4 regions of the Bacillus sp. L381 genome follow, and region 1 is predicted to be linked to each of the others. Evidence: riboswitches for the same ligand, from Rfam matches in the RefSeq annotation. Region 1 holds a riboswitch; each other region holds the start of a gene.

Region 1 (4,724 bases):
TATGCTCTGACGTGTCTTCGAATTGATCAATCTCTTCTTCTTCCGGAACGTGCTGCTCTTTAACAAAGACCTCTTTTCTGACGAAAAAAGCGTCGTTCAGCTGTTTTTCAGTTTTTGCAATGATGGCTTCCAAACAGTTATTCTCCTCCGCCTAATAAAAATGTTTCGTACACAGTCCATGAGCCGTTATCCAGCTGATAGAGCAAGTGAAAACGGTCGATGACTTCTTCGTGGGAAATGTCCAGCATTTTCAGCTGCCCGAGTACGTCGGAATGTTCATCTGACGACAGCTTCTGGCCGACTGTGACATGCGGAACGAAGCTGTATTCCGGCTCTCCGGATAATGCTCCTGAGTAGCATTTCTCACTCAGCGTTTTTAATTCCTCCGTCGGCTCCGCTTTCATGTATATCACATTATTTACAGGAGAAAACGAGCTGTATTTTGTGATCTTCAGAACGAGCGGGTGCGACTCTTTTGCCGTCTGTCTCAGCTGTGATACGACCTGCTCGATTTCCTGTTCTGTCGCTTCAAACGGATCTCTTACCGTCAGGTGCGGCGGTATGAGCGCGTAGCTCGGGTCGTAGCGTTTTCGGTACGAATTTGCGAGATCCTGTAATTTTTTTGATGGAAATAAAACAATACCGTATTTCATGAAAGTTCCCTCCTTAAATGAATGGTTACAGCATTTTCTTCAGCGCCGGCGTTATGAGCGGCTGCCAGTAGGTCCACTTATGATCCCCGTCGAAGGTTTCATACGTGTATTCAGACTGTTTGCTTTCCAGCAGCTGTTTGAGCTCTTCGTTCGGCGCGGTGAAATCAAGAATCTGGCCGTCCGTTGTGTGAACGTCGGTTTCTTTTTCTCCGATTTGATGATAAACGGAAATCTGTTTGAGATCCTCCGACTCCCGGACGGCATCCAGGACGTGCCCGTCAACATACGGAGACTGCATGATGACGTTTCCGAACATGTTTGGATAGTCAATCGCCGTCATGAGCGAAACGGTTCCGCCGAGGGAATCCCCGATCATTGTGCGGCCGTATCCGACTTGATAAGTCGGGTATTCTTTGTCGATAAAAGGAACGAGCTCATTTGCGATAAACCGTTTATATGAGGCGAACTTAGAGCCTTCGGGATGGTATGTGTCTCTTCGCTCCCGCACATTTTTATAGGGGACGCCGATAATGATGCAGCGGTCAATTTCCCCCTTTGACATGAGCTCTTCCGCCTGCCGCCCGATTTTCCCTAATCTGAAGTAATCATGGCCGTCCTGGGCGATGACCGTATGATATTTATACAGGGGGGAGTAGGTGTTTGGCAGGTAGACCAAAACGGTCATTTCTTCTTCAAGCTCATGGGAGAAAAGTTTTTTCTCATGAATGATTCCGGTTTTCGGTGCCACTTAGCATTCCTCCAGGCCGCTTCTTGTCTTAATGGTTTTTCCCTATTGTACCATGAATTATTAGAAATTTCTTTCTTCAGATGCACTTCTTGAGAGAGTTCAGAAAATTAAAAAGTTGTTGAAATTCATTTTATAGTGCGTTAATATAGAACAATCAGAAAATACAAAACAATATTCTTATCACGAGAGGTGGAGGGACTGGCCCTTTGAAACCTCAGCAACCGGTTTGCTTTGCCGCAGGAAGGCAAAGTGCCAAGGTGCTAAATCCAGCAAGCGATTCACATGCTTGGAAGATAAGAGGAAGAGAAAAGCTCCTTCTTCTTATGAAGAGGGAGCTTTTTTATTTTTGAAAAAGGATGGTGCCTGCTGATGACGCAGCATGTTGAAACAAAATTAGCCCAAATCGGAAATAGAAGCGAAGAAGCAACGGGAACGGTCAGTCCGCCGATTTATCTGTCCACCGCTTACCGCCATAGAGGAATAGGAGAATCTACAGGCTTTGATTACGTGCGCACGAAAAACCCGACTCGCCAGCTCGTTGAAGACGCCATCGCCGTGTTGGAAAACGGTGCGCGAGGCTTTGCTTTCAGCTCGGGAATGGCAGCCATTCAAACCATTATGGCTTTATTTAAAAGCGGGGATGAATTGATTGTATCCTCCGATTTATACGGAGGCACTTACCGTTTATTTGAAAATGAGTGGAGAAAATACGGCTTAAGCTTTATTTATGATGATTTCAGTGATGAAGACTGTTTACGCTCCAAAATAACGGAAAACACGAAAGCGGTATTTGTTGAAACGCCGACAAATCCGTTAATGCAGGAGGCGGACATAGAAAAAATCGCCCGCATTACGAAAGAAGCCGGCCTGCTTTTGATTGTGGATAATACGTTTTACACCCCGGTGATCCAGCGTCCGCTTGAACTGGGAGCCGACATCGTCATTCACAGCGCCACAAAATATTTAGCCGGGCACAATGATCTCCTTGCCGGTCTGGCTGTCGTAAAGGATGAAGAGCTCGGCGACGTCATATTTAATCACCAAAATGCGATCGGTGCCGTTCTCCCGCCGTTCGATTCGTGGCTTTTAATGAGAGGGATGAAAACACTCGGACTCAGAATGCGCCGTCATGAAGAAAACGCCCGTGAACTTGCAGAATTTTTAGAAAAAGAAGAGGAAATCACCGATGTGTTATATCCCGGAAAAGGCGGAATGCTGTCTTTCCGGCTGCAAAAAGAGGAATGGGTCAATCCGTTTTTAAAGGCGCTTAAAACGATCTGTTTTGCAGAAAGTCTCGGAGGGGTGGAAAGCTTTATTACATACCCCGCGACACAGACGCACATGGACATTCCGGAAGATATCCGCATCGCAAACGGCGTCTGCAACCGTCTGCTGAGATTTTCAGTGGGAATTGAACATGCAGAAGATTTGAAGCGGGATGTAAAGCAGGCATTACAGCAAGTAAAAGAGGGGGCCGTGTCGTATGAGTAATCACAATTGGACGCTGGAAACCCAGCTTGTGCACAACCCATTTAAAACAGACGCAGCCACCGGAGCTGTCAGCGTGCCGATCCAGCATGCCTCCACATTCCATCAGTCATCATTTGAGGAATTCGGGACATATGATTACAGCCGCTCCGGCACACCGACAAGAACAGCGCTTGAAGAAACAATTGCGGGGCTTGAAGGCGGAACGAGAGGTTTTGCTTTCAGCTCCGGAATGGCGGCAATTTCGACGGCATTTCTGCTCTTATCCCAAGGCGACCATGTGCTCGTCACGGAGGATGTGTACGGCGGAACATTCCGTATGGTGACTGAGGTGCTGTCCCGCTTCGGAATCGAACACACCTTTGTCGATATGACGGACACAGAAGCGGTCGCCTGCGCCATCCGGCCGAATACGAAAGCCATCTATATGGAAACACCGTCAAACCCGACGCTCGGCATAACGGATATTAAGGCCGTCGTCAAACTGGCAAAGGATCACGGCTGTCTGACATATCTTGACAATACTTTTATGACGCCTGCACTGCAGCGTCCGCTTGACCTCGGCGTAGACATCGTGCTTCACAGCGCGACGAAATTTTTAAGCGGGCACAGTGACGTCCTGTCAGGGCTTGCCGCCGTAAAGGATGAAGAGCTCGGCAATCAGCTGTATAAGCTGCAAAATTCGTTTGGAGCGGTACTTGGCGTCCAGGACTGCTGGCTCGTATTGAGAGGATTAAAAACATTACAGGTCAGACTGGAAAAAGCGAGCCGGACGGCTGAACGGCTGGCTGCCTACTTTCACGGGCATCCCGCCGTCAAAAACGTTTACTATCCGGGGCTTGCCGGACACCCGGGAGCCGACACTCATAAACGACAAGCGAGCGGAGCGGGCGCCGTCCTGTCCTTTGAACTGGAAAGCAAAGAAGCCGTCAAAAAGCTGGTCGAAAACGTATCGCTTCCGGTGTTCGCAGTCAGCCTCGGCGCCGTCGAATCCATTCTCTCATACCCTGCTGCCATGTCGCACGCCGCCATGCCGAAAGCAGAGAGGGAGAAACGCGGCATCACAGACGGGCTCCTGCGCCTGAGCGTCGGAGTCGAAAACGCCGAAGATTTGGAACGCGACTTCGAACAAGCGCTGAAAAAAATCGCCCCCGCCGGAGTGAGATCATAAACGAAAAGGGCGCCGCCAAATTTGTGCGGCGCTCTTTTTTATTTTTGATAAAAAAAGTGTTGACGAACGGATAACCAGGATATATAATTATAAATGTCAGAGAGACAACAACATACCCAGCAACACATACATATCATGATTCCGTAGCTCAGCTGGGAGAGCGCTACCTTGACAGGGTAGAGGTCGCTGGTTCGAGCCCAGTCGGAATCATAGCCGAAACCCTTGCGTAGCAAGGGTTTTTTACTTTGCTTATTTATTGATTTTGTCATCATTCATCGAGTTGGGGACGAAATTATTTTTTTGTGCTGTTTTTGAAGTGCATTTGCTGTATACTGCAAGGTTCTTTCAGCCTGACTGCTGATGGATCTATGGACCGAAGATAGTCTAACCTATTGAAAACATAGATAAAGCCCTTCTCATAAGAGAAGGACTTTCTTTTATCTAGAGAGTTTCAATGTGCTGTTTTATTTGTTCTGTAACTTGTTTAAGCCATTCTAAAGGAGTTATACCGTCCTCTGGGAAAAATACACCATCAGCCGCCTCCTCTATAAAATCAATCTTATCTGCTTCCGAATGATCACTGTTTACAAACTCGGTAAGTGCTCTTACATCTCTTTTTTTTAGTTTATTTGATGCTTCATTTAGATACTCATCAAGAGCTGAT
Region 2 (4,724 bases), 750 kb from region 1:
TTTAGGCGGGCAGCATCTTCTGTATGAATAAAAAGTTTTGGCGCCCTTTCCAGTTTTACGTGTTTTTCATTATTCGAAAATGTTGAATTTAAGAAATTATGATTCGGTCCCGGAACAAATAGAAACGGAAAATCGTCATCGCTCTTCAGAGGAATGTGCGTCGGCAGCGCCGGATAACCTTCCTGTTTCATCTTTTCAGAATATAATTCAATCTTTCCGCTTGGTGTCTTGAGCTTGCCCGGTAAAAGCGGTTTTTTCCGTTTGGCTCTCATAAAGGAATGGCGTGAGAGCGAATCGTAATCAATATCCTCGATATACGGGTTGTCGGGACAGTCCAGCGCCTGTTTGATTAATTCTTCATCAGAATCCTGAAGCTCCTGCTCGGTAAAACCCATCGCCCCGGCAAGCAAACGGAACACTTCTGTATTCGATTTGCTGTCTCCATACGGTTCGATCACCGGTTTTTGCAGCTGAATAAAATGATGCCAGTAAGACGTGTAAAAATCCGTGGTCTCAAAAGCAGATGCAGCAGGGAGCACAATATCCGCATATTTGGCGGTTTCCGTTAAAAATAAGTCATGAACGACTGTAAATAAATCCTCCCGCAGCAGGCCTTTTCTGACTTTATTCGCTTCCGGCGCAACCACTGCGGGATTGGTGCCGTATATAAACAGGGAGCGCACGGGCGGATTTGTTTCTAAAAGAACGCTTCCGAGCCTGTTCATATTAAATGATCTTGGCTTTCTGCCGTATAGCAGATCAGGACGCTGTAGCGCCTGTCTGTTATAGTTTAATACCGCGCTGTTATGTTTGATTGCGCCTCCCCCGGTGTTGAGCCACTGTCCTGTTACAGCCGGAAGACAGGCAACGGTGCGGACGATCATTCCGCCATTGTCATGATGCTGAATGCCGTTTCCGATCCTGATAAGGGAAGGGGAGGTTTCACCGTACATTCTCGCAAGACGTCTGATATCGTCGGCTTTAACGCCTGTAATAACAGAAACCGTTTCCGGATCATACTGTTTGACATGCGCTTTTAATTCTTCGCTGCCTTCAGTGTATTCTGTGAGAAATGCTTCATCGTGAAGGTTCTCATCGAATAAGACATACATGATACCGAGAGCGAGTGCGGCATCTGTGCCGGGACGAATGGGAATAAACCAATCGGCAAGCCGGCCGGTTTGATTCTTATGTACATCGATAACGACAATTTTAGCTCCTTTTTTCCGGGCTTTTTGAGCAATCATAACTTGGTGCATATTTGTGCTGACAGCATTGATTCCCCAAAAAATAAAAAGTTTTGCATGGATGGTCTCCTCAGGATCAGTACCCGCGCCTTCTCCCATTGTATAGTTATAGCCTTCAGATCCGGCTTTGCTGCAGATCGTACGTTCAAGATGACTCGCCCCGAGACGATGGAAAAAACGGCGGTCCATTCCCTCTGCCGCCAGTTTTCCCATATTGCCGTAAAAGCTGTACGGAAGAATGCTTTCTGCTCCTTCTTCGGCAATCAGCTCTTTCCAGCGCGCACTGATCGTATTGATCGCTTCCTCCCAAGAAATAGGCGCAAACTTGGCTTCGCCTTTTTCACCGATCCGTTTTAACGGAGCTGTTAAACGCTTCTCATCATAAATGCGCTCAGCCATGTGTCTGACTTTGTTGCATATGTTCCCTGATGTGACCGGGTGATCGGGGTCTCCCTGAATTTTTACGATTTTTCCGTCTTTTTTTGTCACAAGCAAACCGCATTGATCGGGACAGTCCAGTGAGCACACCGACTTAAAGACCCCGTTTGGCTGTTCTGCTGCAGAATTCATAGCCCATTTCTCCTCTTTTTTTATATTGTAAGCATTATAACATTTCGAAATCGAACGTCAATTCAGAAAAAAGTGTTGACATCCAAGAAAGACTTTTCTATGATGGGTTTATTCTTTTAAACAGCCTGACAATTTCATCATTTTATTTTCTATCAAGAGAGGTGGAGGGACTGGCCCTATGAAACCTCGGCAACATTTATTGTGCCAATTCCAGCAAGCGTACGCTTGAAAGATAGGAAAGAATGATCTATACATATTTGTGCGCTTCAAGCGGATAAAGACGGTATATGAATCTCTTTCCTTCTTCGGGGAAAGAGATTTTTTTGTGGAAAAATTTATGTGAAAAGGATGTTTTGCACCATGACGGTTTTAATTACCGCACCATATCACGATGAGGGGCTGAAGGAGCTGACAGAGCTGTTCGGCCGGACTGTGCACAGGCCGTGGAAGAAGCACGGCCGGGCTTATCGGGAAGACGAATTAATCCGGATGATCCAAGAGACAAATGCGGCGGGGCTTATTACTGAACTTGATGAGGTATCTGAGCGTGTCATTGACATATTGCCGGATTCCGCTTTTATCGGCGTCTGCAGAGGGATGCCGTCTAATGTGGATATTGAGGCGGCGAATAAAAGAAAGATTCCTGTTTTCTTTACACCGGCCCGAAATGCCCAGGCCGTTGCTGAACTGTTTATCGGAAATGTGATTTCATTTTTGCGTCATACGTATTCTTCTCATCAGTGGCTGAAGGATGGGAAATGGAATGGTGATTATTTGCAGGCTTACGTCAAATTCAGAGGATATGAGCTGACGGGAAAAACAGTCGGCCTTATTGGTTTCGGAGCTGTTGGACAGAGAATCGCCCGGCTATTGGCCGCCTTTGACTGTAAGGTGCTGTACTACGACCCATTTGTCAATCATGAAAACCGGGAGTATGAAAAAACGACGATGGAACGGGTATTTTCTGAAAGTGATATTGTTTCCGTTCACTTGCCGCGCACAGAAGAAACCATCGGCCTTATCGGCGCCAAGCACTTTCAGTTGATGAAACAAGAAGCTGTTTTTGTCAATACGTCAAGAGCGGCGGTAACAGACAGGGAAGAGCTGTTGCGGGTGTTGAAAGAACGGCGGATTAAAGGAGCGATCCTTGATGTATTTTATCACGAACCGCCTGAATCTTCTGATTATGAATTGATCTCTTTGCCGAATGTGTTAGCGACTCCCCATTTAGCGGGAGCAACATTTGAAGTGGAGGATCATCATGTGAGAATTTTAAATGATGCGCTTTTCAAATGGAAAAAAGATCAAACCTGCTCAATACGTGAACTTTATAACAAAAGAGAACTTGTAACAAAGGGATAGCAAAAGGAGGAATCTGTAATGGCCGGACAAAAAGGCTACCTTGTATTTGATATCGGGACGGGGAATGCACGAGTCGCGGTTGTGACTGCCGGCGGCGAAGTGACCGCACTAGAAAGGGAAGACATTGAATATGTGACGGAGCCGCTTTATCCAGACGGCCGCTATTTCTCGCCGGAAAGAATATGGACGAAAATCAGCGCGATGGCAAGGACGGTTATTGCCAAAAGCCCTCATATTACATTAATCGGAATTACCTCAACAAGCCAGAGGCAGGGAGTTGTTCTGATCAATAAAGATAAAAAAGCATTTCTCGGTCTGCCCAATATTGATAACAGAGGGCGCGAATGGGAAAGCGGAATTGAATTAAAAGATGAAGTGCATCAGCAAACCGGACGTCTCCCGAGCGCTCTATTTTCCGCAATGAAACTTGTGGGATTAAAAGAAAGACAGCCGTCATTATGGAAAGAAGTGGCGTATATCACAAGCATCAGTGACTGGGTGACATTTGAGCTGAGCGGAATTTTGAGCTATGAACCGTCACAGGCTGCCGAGACGCTGCTGTTTGACGTAAGGAAAAAAGCGTGGTCCGAAAAATTATGCAATATCTTCGGTGTTCCTTCTTCCATTCTTCCTTCACTCGTCCGCTCTGGGACGGTTGTCGGAATGTTAACGTTTAAGAAAGCGGAGGTTCTCGGCCTTCCGGAAAGAGTGCCTGTGATTGCAGGCGGAGGAGACACACAGCTTGCCATCAAAAGTGCGGGTGCAAAGCCGGGGGATATCGTCATCATATCCGGCACGACAACGCCGATTACAAAGATAACGGCGGAGGCCGGAACTGAAAGTTTAGAGAAAGCATGGCTGAATTGCCACACAGAAGAAGGTCAATGGCTTCTAGAAACAAATCCGGGTGTAACCGGGCTCAATTATCAAAAATTAAAATCCATTTTTTATCCGAATGAATCCTACGGCGTCATGGAACAGGAAATCGCAAAGCTGCCGAAATATGATCATGCCTGTGTTTCTGCGTTAGGCTCCTATTTATCGCCTGAGAAAAACGCACTTGCAAAAGGCGGATTTATTTTTGATGCCCCGCTGTCCCATAATTTAAGCAGAGCGCATTTTGTCAAAGCCGCACTGCTGGAAATTGCTTTTTCAATCAAATGGAACTATGAGGCGTTAACAGAGGTAACTTCCTTTTCACAAAATGATGTGAAGGTGTGCGGCGGCGGTTTCCAAAGTGATGCATTAACACAGTTTCTTGCTAACCTTCTGCAAAAGAAGATTTATAAGAGAGAAGGCTTCAGTCAGGCATCCGTAATGGGGGCGGCGGTGATTTGCAACGAGGCTCTCGGTGTGAAAGAAGAGCTTTCGAGCCGCACAAAGGTTATTGAACCGGAATCGGATCAGACGGATCTCTTCCTATATGAAGAATGGAAACATACGCAAAGGTTATTTACGCATTTTCAGCCGGCGGTGAAAGCCTGACTCGGGGCTGGGATATATTTCTGAATGATTAATGACAACATGAAAGTCTGCAGAGGAGGA
Region 3 (4,724 bases), 110 kb from region 1:
TGTGAATGTCGTATACACCGAGTCCGAGGCCTTTTACGTAAGGATGTTCTTTCAGATACTCTAAAAATCCTCCGTGGCTTCTGCTGTGTTCGATTGTAATGACGTCCGCGTCAAGGTCATTGATCGTATCTACGATATCTTCAAAGTTGCTGTAACACATATGCGTATGAATCTGCGTCTCATTTTTCACAGAAGACGTCGTTAATCGGAATGCTTCTGCGGCCCAAGTTAAATATTCATCCCAATCCTGCGTTTTTAACGGCAGCCCTTCGCGGAGCGCCGGTTCATCGACTTGGATAATCTGAATACCTGCATCTTCAAGCGCTTTTACTTCTTTTCTGAGGGCAAGCCCGATCTGGAAGGCGATTTCTTTTCTTGAAATATCCACGCGCGGGAATGACCAGTTTAAAATGGTGACAGGTCCAGTCAGCATGCCTTTCATATGCTTTTCCGTCAGCGATTGGGCGTAGAGCGTATCTTTTACCGTCATCGGTTCGATAAATTCGACATCTCCGAAAATGACAGGCGGACGTACGCAGCGTGAACCGTAAGACTGCACCCATGCATATTTCGTAAAGGCGAATCCGGCCAGTTTTTCACCGAAGTATTCGACCATGTCCGTCCGTTCAAATTCTCCGTGAACGAGCACGTCTAACCCGATTTCCTCCTGAATGTCAACCCAGCGCTTCGTTTCCGCATTAATAAAGGCTTGGTATTGTTCGTCCGTCCAATCTTTTTTCCGCCATTTTTGGCGTGCGCTCCGCACTTCAGCAGATTGAGGGAAGCTTCCGATTGTCGTCGTCGGCAGAAGGGGAAGACCGAGTGATTCATTTTGCAGCGCCAATCGTTCCTCAAAGCTTGCAGGACGGGAGAAATCTTTTTCCGTCAGCTGATTCAGTTCTTCTTTTTGAGCTGAGTTCGCCCCTGTTGCGAAAGCTTTCAGAGCTTTAAGTGCAGCTTTGGACTCTTCGATCTGCGCACTGACGGCCGCTTTTCCGGACAGGAGACCTTCTTTTAAGACACCGAGTTCCGCCAGTTTTTCTTTAGCGTATGACAGGCCGTTCAGCAGATCCTTTTCAAGATGTTCGTCAGGGTGTTTTGCCACCGGGACGTGCAGAAGGCTGCTTGAAGGCTGAATCCATAATTCCTCTATGTCAGCGTGGCTGAGGATATCAAGAGTCGCATCAAGGCGTTCTTCAGCATCGATTTTCCAAATGTTGCGGCCGTCAATCACACCCGCTGCCAGCACTTTATCTTTCGGGAAGCCGTGTTTTTTCAATTGCTCCAGGTTTCTGCCTTTGTCATGCACGAAATCAAGCCCGATTCCCTGTACAGGATAAGAAACGAGTTCCTCATACGCATCAACCGAATCAAAGTATGTCTGTAAGAGGACATTCAGCCCTGAAAGCTCTTTTGTGATTGATTCATAGAGTTCTTTTGCGGAGCGGACATCTTCAGAAGAAGCTGTCACAAGGGCAGGCTCATCGATCTGAACCCATTTGACGCCTTCTGCTTCAAGCTCTTTTAGCAGCTGAACATAAAGAGGGACAAGGCGCTTTTGAATCGCTTTCGCTTCTGATTCTTCGTAACCTTTCGCAAGCGTGACAAATGTGTACGGACCGACAATGACGGGTTTCGTTTCCGCTCCGAATTCTTCTTTGATCCGGCGGTAGTCGTCAAGCTGTTTGTTTCTCGTCAGACGGAATTCAATGCTTTCGTCATATTCAGGAACGATGTAGTGGTAGTTGGTATTAAACCATTTCGTCATTTCACTGGAAACGGCGTCTTTTACACCGCGGGCAATCGCGAAATATGTATCAATGGGATCCGTGATGCTGCGGAATCTTTTCGGAATCCAGTTAAAGCTGACGGCTGTATCGAGCACATGGTCATAATGGGTGAAATCAGAGACCGGCACGATATCAATATTTTGGTCAAGCTGTGTTTTGACAGCTGATAAGAATAAACCGTCAAGCTCTTTTAGAAACGTTTCTTTATCAGTTTTTCCTTTCCAATAAGCTTCAAGCGCTTTTTTCCATTCTCTGTTCAAGCCGATTCTCGGAAAACCAAGATTCGAAGTTTTAATAGTTGTCATTAAGTCTCCTCCTTTAAGTAAGATGTAACAAAAAAGCCTCTTTCTCATGAGAGAAAGAGGCTTTAACATCAAAATGTAAGCCTCTCTTATCTCTCAGATCATGTCTGATGGAATTAGCACCGTGCCTTAAGAGACAATTGTCTCGGCGCAAAAATCACGCGCCCCATTTCACAATGGAATTACGGTCGGTTGCTGTTGGGGTCAAAAGGCCAATCCCTCGCCCAACTCTCGATAAGAGAAAATATTTCAATTTTTTTGAAAAGTTACATCATTTGTTGGTTATCTTATCAGCTTATTCAGATCACTGTCAATAGAAAATCTCACATTTTAAAAATTGATGATGTGACAAGCTGATTAATCATTATATGAGAAACATATCAGAAAGACAGCAGCTGTGCCTGTTCGGCTTTTTCCATCAGCACATCAGGCGCGTCTAAATACAGAAATCCGTTCCCGGCCAATGTTTTGGCGATATCCAAGGGAAGGGTCCGCCGCACAAGCTGGGCGTAAACTTCTGCCTCAGAAAGCGTCCGCTGAAACGAGGCCTGTTCAAGCCCTTTTATTAAGGCAAGCGCTCCGCTCACATGCGGGGCGGCCATTGAAGTGCCCGTCAGCTTCCCGTATTTATGGTTGGGAAGGGTGGAGAGAATGTTTTCGCCGGGAGCCACGAGGTCAATCTCTTTATTGGCGTTTGAAAATTCTGACGATTTTCGCGCGACTGAGACTGATCCGACGGCGATTACTTCGTTGTAAGCGGCCGGATACGACAGTTCCTCTGTCCGCTCGTCTCCGTCGCCTTCGTTTCCTGCTGCGCAAACGACCAGTACACCGCTTTTTACCGCATTTGTGACGGCTTCTTTCAGTTCAGGCACATCACTCGGCCCGCCGAGTGACATAGAAATGATATCAGCCTTTTGTTCAACGGCGTAGTTGATGCCGTTAATGATCCATTCGTATTTTCCGCTGCCGTTTTTCCCGCCGAGAACTTTTACGATTAAAAGGCTCGCTTCCGGCGCAACACCCGAAATTCCGCCATTTGAATCATTGGCGGCAATCGTTCCGGAAACATGTGTCCCGTGTCCGTTGTAATCGGAAAACGCGTCTTCTTTGCCTCCGTCATCATCGGTGAAGTTTTTCCCGCCGACAATCCGGTCTTTCAAATCAGGATGATTAATGTCGCAGCCTGTGTCAAGCACTGCGATTTTAATATCCTTGCCTTTAAACCCTTTTGCCCACAATTCTGGCGCCTTAATCACTTTAATACCCTCAGGAAGCTCGTTCACATCCATGATTTGCTCATCCGTGACATAAGGAATCAACCGCATTTCACCATTCATAAAAAAGCCCTCCTTTTTTATGCTTGCGAGTGGATTCAAGGGTGTTGCTACTATTTTATGGCAGAGCATACCGCACGGAAAGAGTCATTTGAAGCATTTTCATAAAAAAGGCGCAATCTATTGCACTAAAAAATTTCAAATAAATGGATAGTATAACAACTTTCATTTTGATTCCTCACCCGGTAACGCTATAATTGGAAAATGGGAAAGGAGAAGAGGTATGAAGATAAGTGAAGCATTATACGACTATTTTTCAGGACAGGTTGATCAAATTGCGGAAGATTGGATCGAAACAATGGAAGATTCGGATCCGAATTCGATTTATTCTTTGACAAATCCCGTCATCATAGAAGAACTGAAGGAGCAGGATAAAGAATTTTACCGGCAGATTAATAACATGTATATCATGCCGGAAAAAGAATTTTTAGAAAAGTTCGAGCAGTGGGTGATTGAGCTTGCGAAAGACCAGAAGCATCTCGATACTCCCGTCCAGTACGTTGTCCGTGAATTCATGAGAAACCGGAGGCTGTATATCAGTTATTATGACGCGTTTGCCGATGAACATGAATCTGCGTTTGCTGAGGGAGAAAGAAAGAGATGGGAGGATTTAATTGTTCAAGTATTTGATTTTACGATTTACACGTTTGTCGATCACGCCGAGCATAATTCAAAAATGCAGCTGAATGCGCAAAGAGAAATGATTTTAGAGTTAAGCTCGCCGGTTATTACACTGAGCAAACGGACGGCGCTTCTGCCGCTTGTCGGCAATATTGACACGGAGCGCGCCAAATTCGTTCTGGAAAATACGCTGAGCACATGTGCGGATCGGTTGATTGAGCATCTGTTAATTGACTTGTCAGGCGTAGTGGTTGTCGATACGATGGTGGCGCACCAGATTTTTAAATTAATTGAGGCGCTGAACCTGATCGGCGTTACGTCCACTTTATCCGGAATCAGGCCGGAAATTGCCCAAACCGCTGTACAGCTCGGTATTAATTTCTCAGATATTACGATCAAATCCAACCTCGCTCAGGCTCTTAATTACCATGAGTAACATACATAACAAAACAGGCTGCCGAATCACTCCGGCGGCCTGTTTTTATAAAAACAACAGTGACACGAGACAGCTTGCGCCGAATAACAGAAGCACGAGCAGGAAAAAGAACCAATCGGCGCGGCCCACAGTAACCGTTCTGTAAAATGTGCGGTTTCGGCTGCCCGTAAAGCCTTTAGACTCCATCGCGATCGCTGTTCGTTCCGCCTTTCTGATTGCGCCCGCCAAAAGCGGAATG
Region 4 (4,724 bases), 1.6 Mb from region 1:
CGAGCATTTCGGCATATACGTGAGCCGGAAGCGGCAAAAACGGTGAACCGAAGCACGTGGAGAAAGTCGTTTGCGGAGATGTCACGCCGCGTTCGGTTCCGGCAAGTTTGCTGGTGTACCCGCTTAAGAAATGATACATCGCCTGCTCCTTCGTCAGTTTGCTGATCGGAGGGAGCACACCAAATGCATCCGCCGTTAAAAAGACGATCGCCTGCGGGTGACCGGCAATGCTCGGCTGCACGATATTGCCGATCATCTCAATCGGGTATGCGGCTCTTGTATTTTCCGTGTAGAAGGAATTGTCGTAATCAGCCTCACCCGTTTTCTCATCAAGCACAACATTCTCAAGAACAGACCCGAAGCGGATCGCATGAAAAATCTGCGGTTCTTTTTCTTCGCTCAGATTGATACATTTAGCGTAACATCCGCCTTCAATGTTAAAAACGCCGGAATCAGACCAGCCGTGCTCGTCATCGCCGATCAGTTTCCGGTCCGCATCGGCTGAAAGCGTCGTTTTCCCTGTGCCGGAAAGACCGAAAAACAGGGCGACATCGCCTTTTTCACCGACGTTGGCTGAGCAGTGCATCGGCAGAATATCCTGCTGCGGGAGCAAAAAGTTCATAATCGAGAATATTGATTTTTTCATTTCTCCGGCGTACTCGGTACCGCCGATTAAAATGACGCGCTTTTCGAAGGACACAATGATAAACGTTTCGGAATGCGTGCCGTCCGTTTGCGGATCAGCTTTAAAATGCGGAGCTGAAAGAATGGTAAACGGCTGTGCTTGCGGATCTCTTTCATTCGTCTCCGGTCTGATAAACAGCTGGCGCGCGAATAAATTATGCCACGCAAATTCATTTACGACTGTAATCGGCAGTCTGTATTTTTCATCTGCGCCTGCGAATCCTTCAAAAACAAACAGTTCATCTCTCTGTTTTAAGTAGCTGACGACTTTGGCGTACAGCTTTTCAAACGCTTCTTCAGAAATAGGCTGGTTCACCGCGCCCCAATCAATTTGATTTTCTGTGCTTTTTTCGCGGACGATAAATTTATCTTTAGGTGATCGGCCCGTATATGCTCCGGTAGTGGCGCGTACGGCGCCTGTTGATGTCAGCGTTCCTTCATTTCGGCTGATCACTTTTTCGGTAAGTTTTGGAGCCGATAAATTATGATGCACATTCGGACTTGCAAGTAACGCTTGAAGATCTGCGGTTAAATCAACTAATTTCATAAAAACCTTCCTTTGCCGGTTTATTTGTATTTCGCTGAATGTGGAATTAGTATAACATATATCTAAAAATAGTCTATACTATTTGTTGTTTTTTGTTTGTGTTTTTTCCATTGCTTCCTGAAATAAAGGCGCGTAATCGCTTTAATTCATATTGACACTTTCCGCCCTTTTACGTTAAGATATTTCATTGAGCGGATACTCTTATCCCGAGCTGGCGGAGGGACAGGCCCGATGAAGCCCAGCAACCGGTTTCTCTGTAAAAAAGCAGGTGAAAACACTGTGGGAAACCAAGGTGCTAACCTGATGCAAGGTTTAATATTTCCTTGAGCGATAAGAGTGAAAGGCACACAGACCAAACCCTTTCCTCGAGTGGAAAAGGTTTTTTTATTTCATAAAATATGCCAATTAACATTCTCTGATATAGTATGACATTGTATTAAGAGGGAGCGAGTTCCGTATCATATGAAAAGGTCTTGCAAAAGATCTTTTTTCAGGAGGAAAAGTGAATGAGTAAAAACCGTCGACTATTTACATCTGAATCTGTTACCGAGGGTCATCCGGATAAAATCTGTGACCAAATTTCTGACAGTATCTTAGATGAGATTTTAAAAAATGACCCGAACGCGCGCGTAGCCTGCGAAACGTCTGTAACGACAGGCCTTGTGCTGGTAAGCGGAGAGATTACAACATCAACATACGTTGACATTCCGAAAACAGTCCGTGAAACGATTAAAGAAATCGGCTACACACGTGCCAAATACGGATTTGATGCGGAGACTTGCGCTGTTTTAACATCAATTGATGAACAGTCTGCGGATATCGCAATGGGTGTCGATCAGGCTCTTGAAGCTCGTGAAGGCACAATGAGCGATGCTGAAATCGAAGCGATCGGAGCGGGGGACCAAGGTCTGATGTTCGGTTATGCGTGTAACGAAACGAAAGAGCTTATGCCGCTTCCGATCTCACTGGCGCATAAATTAGCCCGCCGTCTGAGCGAAGTCCGCAAAGAAGATATTCTTCCGTACCTTCGCCCTGACGGAAAAACGCAAGTTACCGTTGAATATGATGAAAACAACAAACCTGTCCGCATCGATGCGATCGTCATCTCAACTCAGCACCATCCGGAAATTACGCTTGAGCAGATTCAGCGCAATCTGAAAGAGCATGTCATTAACCCTGTCGTGCCTGAGGAACTGATTGATGAAGAAACAAAATACTTCATCAACCCTACGGGACGTTTCGTAATCGGCGGTCCGCAAGGTGATGCGGGTCTTACCGGCCGTAAAATCATCGTTGACACATACGGCGGATATGCACGCCACGGCGGCGGCGCGTTCTCCGGTAAGGACGCGACGAAGGTAGACCGTTCTGCGGCATACGCTGCGAGATACGTAGCGAAAAACATCGTGGCAGCAGGCCTTGCTGATTCTTGTGAAGTGCAGCTTGCATACGCAATCGGCGTGGCACAGCCTGTTTCTATTTCCATCAATACGTTTGATACAGGAAAAGCTTCTGAAGAGAAACTGATCGAAGTCGTACGGAATAACTTCGACCTGAGACCTGCCGGCATTATTAAAATGCTTGATTTGCGCCGCCCGATCTATAAGCAGACTGCTGCTTACGGCCACTTCGGACGCCATGATGTGGATCTTCCTTGGGAGCGTACTGACAAGGCGGATACGCTTCGCAAAGAAGCACTAGGAGAATAATTTTATAGCCGCTTACTTAAGCGGCTTTCCCTTTTTGCAGATGCTGCCATGCTGATTTTTTACATAGCGTGAAACCAATGGCGTAACAAAGCGTCTATAAAAAGGGGGTCCAATTAGAAAATTACACTTATGGAGGCTATACTATGTGTGGATTTGTCGGTGTTTTTAATAAGCATCCATTAACTCAAACCGCAGATCAAGAAGAGCTAATCAAACAAATGAACCAAATGATCGTTCACCGCGGTCCTGACAGCGATGGGTATTATCATGACGAGCACGTCGGTTTCGGCTTCAGACGGCTCAGTATTATTGACGTAGAAAACGGCGGACAGCCTTTATCATATGAAGACGAAAAATATTGGATCATTTTTAACGGCGAAATCTATAACTACATTGAATTGAGAGAAGAGCTTGAAGCGAAAGGCTACAAGTTCAATACAGATTCCGATACCGAGGTGCTCCTTGCGACATACCGCCATTATAAAGAAGAAGCCGCTTCAAAGCTTCGCGGAATGTTCGCGTTTTTAATCTGGAACAAAGCTGACCGCGTCATGTACGGCGCGAGAGACCCGTTCGGAATTAAACCGCTGTATTACACAACTATCGGGGACAAAGTGTATTTTGCATCTGAAAGAAAAAGTTTAATGGCCGCTCAAAACGGTATTGATCTTGATACAGCTTCTTTACAGCAATATATGTCTTTCCAATTCGTTCCTGAACCGAGCACGCTTGACGCTGAAGTGAAAAAAGTCGAGCCGGGCAGCCAGTTTACGATCCGCCCGGAAGGCGATATCGCGTTTAAAACGTATTTCAAAGCGAACTTTAAGCCCGTTCAGTCTGATGAAGATAAATTGGTGAAAGAAGTCAGAGACGCAATCTTTGACTCTGTCAAAGTCCACATGAGAAGTGACGTTCCCGTCGGCTCGTTCCTATCCGGCGGTATTGACTCTTCTTTTATCGTCTCAGTTGCGAAAGAATTTCACCCGAACCTTAAAACATTTTCTGTCGGCTTTGAGCAGCAGGGCTTCAGTGAAGTTGATGTAGCGAAGGAAACAGCTGCCGCGCTCGGGATTGAAAATATCAGCAAAGTCATTTCTCCTGAGGAGTATATGAACGAGCTTCCGAAAATCGTCTGGCACTTTGATGACCCGCTTGCAGATCCGGCGGCGATTCCTTTGTACTTTGTCGCGAAAGAAGCGAAAAAACATGTAACGGTCGCGTTATCCGGGGAAGGCGCGGACGAGCTGTTCGGCGGGTACAATATTTACCGCGAACCGCTGTCGCTTAAACCGTTTGAACGCATTCCGTCCGGACTGAAAAAAATGCTTCTTCATGTGGCATCCGTCATGCCTGAAGGAATGAGAGGGAAAAGCCTCTTAGTCCGCGGCTGCACACCGCTTGAGGAGCGCTATATCGGAAATGCGAAGATTTTTGAAGAGCCTGTGAAAAAACAGCTGCTTAAACATTACAATTCAGAGCTTTCATACCGTGATGTCACGAAGCCGTACTTTACGGAAAGCCGTTCATACAGTGACATTAATAAAATGCAGTATGTCGACATTCATACGTGGATGCGCGGCGACATTCTGTTAAAGGCTGACAAAATGACGATGGCCAACTCATTGGAGCTGCGCGTGCCGTTCCTTGATAAAGTCGTGTTTGACGTGGCCTCTAAAATTCCGGATGAACTGAAAACGAAAAACGGCACGACGAAATACCTCCTGCGTAAAGCCGCTGAAGGGGTAGTGCCTGATCATGTGCTTAACCGCAAAAAACTCGGCTTC

The links. Region 1 has a riboswitch for S-adenosylmethionine ahead of QRX25_RS05815 (methionine biosynthesis PLP-dependent protein). Riboswitches for the same ligand answer to the same signal wherever they lie in the genome.
Region 2: it holds a riboswitch for S-adenosylmethionine, as region 1 does, so the genes downstream of both, QRX25_RS09240 (2-hydroxyacid dehydrogenase) here and QRX25_RS05815 (methionine biosynthesis PLP-dependent protein) in region 1, are expected to answer to the same signal.
Region 3: it holds a riboswitch for S-adenosylmethionine, as region 1 does, so the genes downstream of both, metE (5-methyltetrahydropteroyltriglutamate--homocysteine S-methyltransferase) here and QRX25_RS05815 (methionine biosynthesis PLP-dependent protein) in region 1, are expected to answer to the same signal.
Region 4: it holds a riboswitch for S-adenosylmethionine, as region 1 does, so the genes downstream of both, metK (methionine adenosyltransferase) here and QRX25_RS05815 (methionine biosynthesis PLP-dependent protein) in region 1, are expected to answer to the same signal.

The regions. Positions count from the first base shown of each region.
Region 1 is NZ_CP127224.1:1,155,655-1,160,378, forward strand. It holds gene QRX25_RS05800 (GNAT family N-acetyltransferase) at 1-133, opposite strand, end outside; gene QRX25_RS05805 (YjcG family protein) at 138-653, opposite strand; gene QRX25_RS05810 (esterase family protein) at 679-1,401, opposite strand; SAM riboswitch class I at 1,576-1,701, shown strand; gene QRX25_RS05815 (methionine biosynthesis PLP-dependent protein) at 1,771-2,892, shown strand; gene metC (cystathionine beta-lyase) at 2,885-4,060, shown strand; tRNA gene QRX25_RS05825 (tRNA-Val) at 4,198-4,270, shown strand; gene QRX25_RS05830 (contact-dependent growth inhibition system immunity protein) at 4,502-4,724, opposite strand, start outside.
Region 2 is NZ_CP127224.1:1,904,342-1,909,065, reverse strand. It holds gene QRX25_RS09245 (molybdopterin oxidoreductase family protein) at 1-1,817, opposite strand, end outside; SAM riboswitch class I at 1,964-2,056, shown strand; gene QRX25_RS09240 (2-hydroxyacid dehydrogenase) at 2,178-3,179, shown strand; gene QRX25_RS09235 (FGGY-family carbohydrate kinase) at 3,198-4,664, shown strand.
Region 3 is NZ_CP127224.1:1,262,559-1,267,282, forward strand. It holds gene metE (5-methyltetrahydropteroyltriglutamate--homocysteine S-methyltransferase) at 1-2,095, opposite strand, end outside; SAM riboswitch class I at 2,179-2,333, opposite strand; gene isp (serine protease Isp) at 2,473-3,432, opposite strand; gene QRX25_RS06460 (STAS domain-containing protein) at 3,653-4,486, shown strand; gene thiX (HMP/thiamine ABC transporter permease ThiX) at 4,532-4,724, opposite strand, start outside.
Region 4 is NZ_CP127224.1:2,793,105-2,797,828, reverse strand. It holds gene pckA (phosphoenolpyruvate carboxykinase (ATP)) at 1-1,231, opposite strand, end outside; SAM riboswitch class I at 1,430-1,568, shown strand; gene metK (methionine adenosyltransferase) at 1,738-2,940, shown strand; gene asnB (asparagine synthase (glutamine-hydrolyzing)) at 3,084-4,724, shown strand, end outside.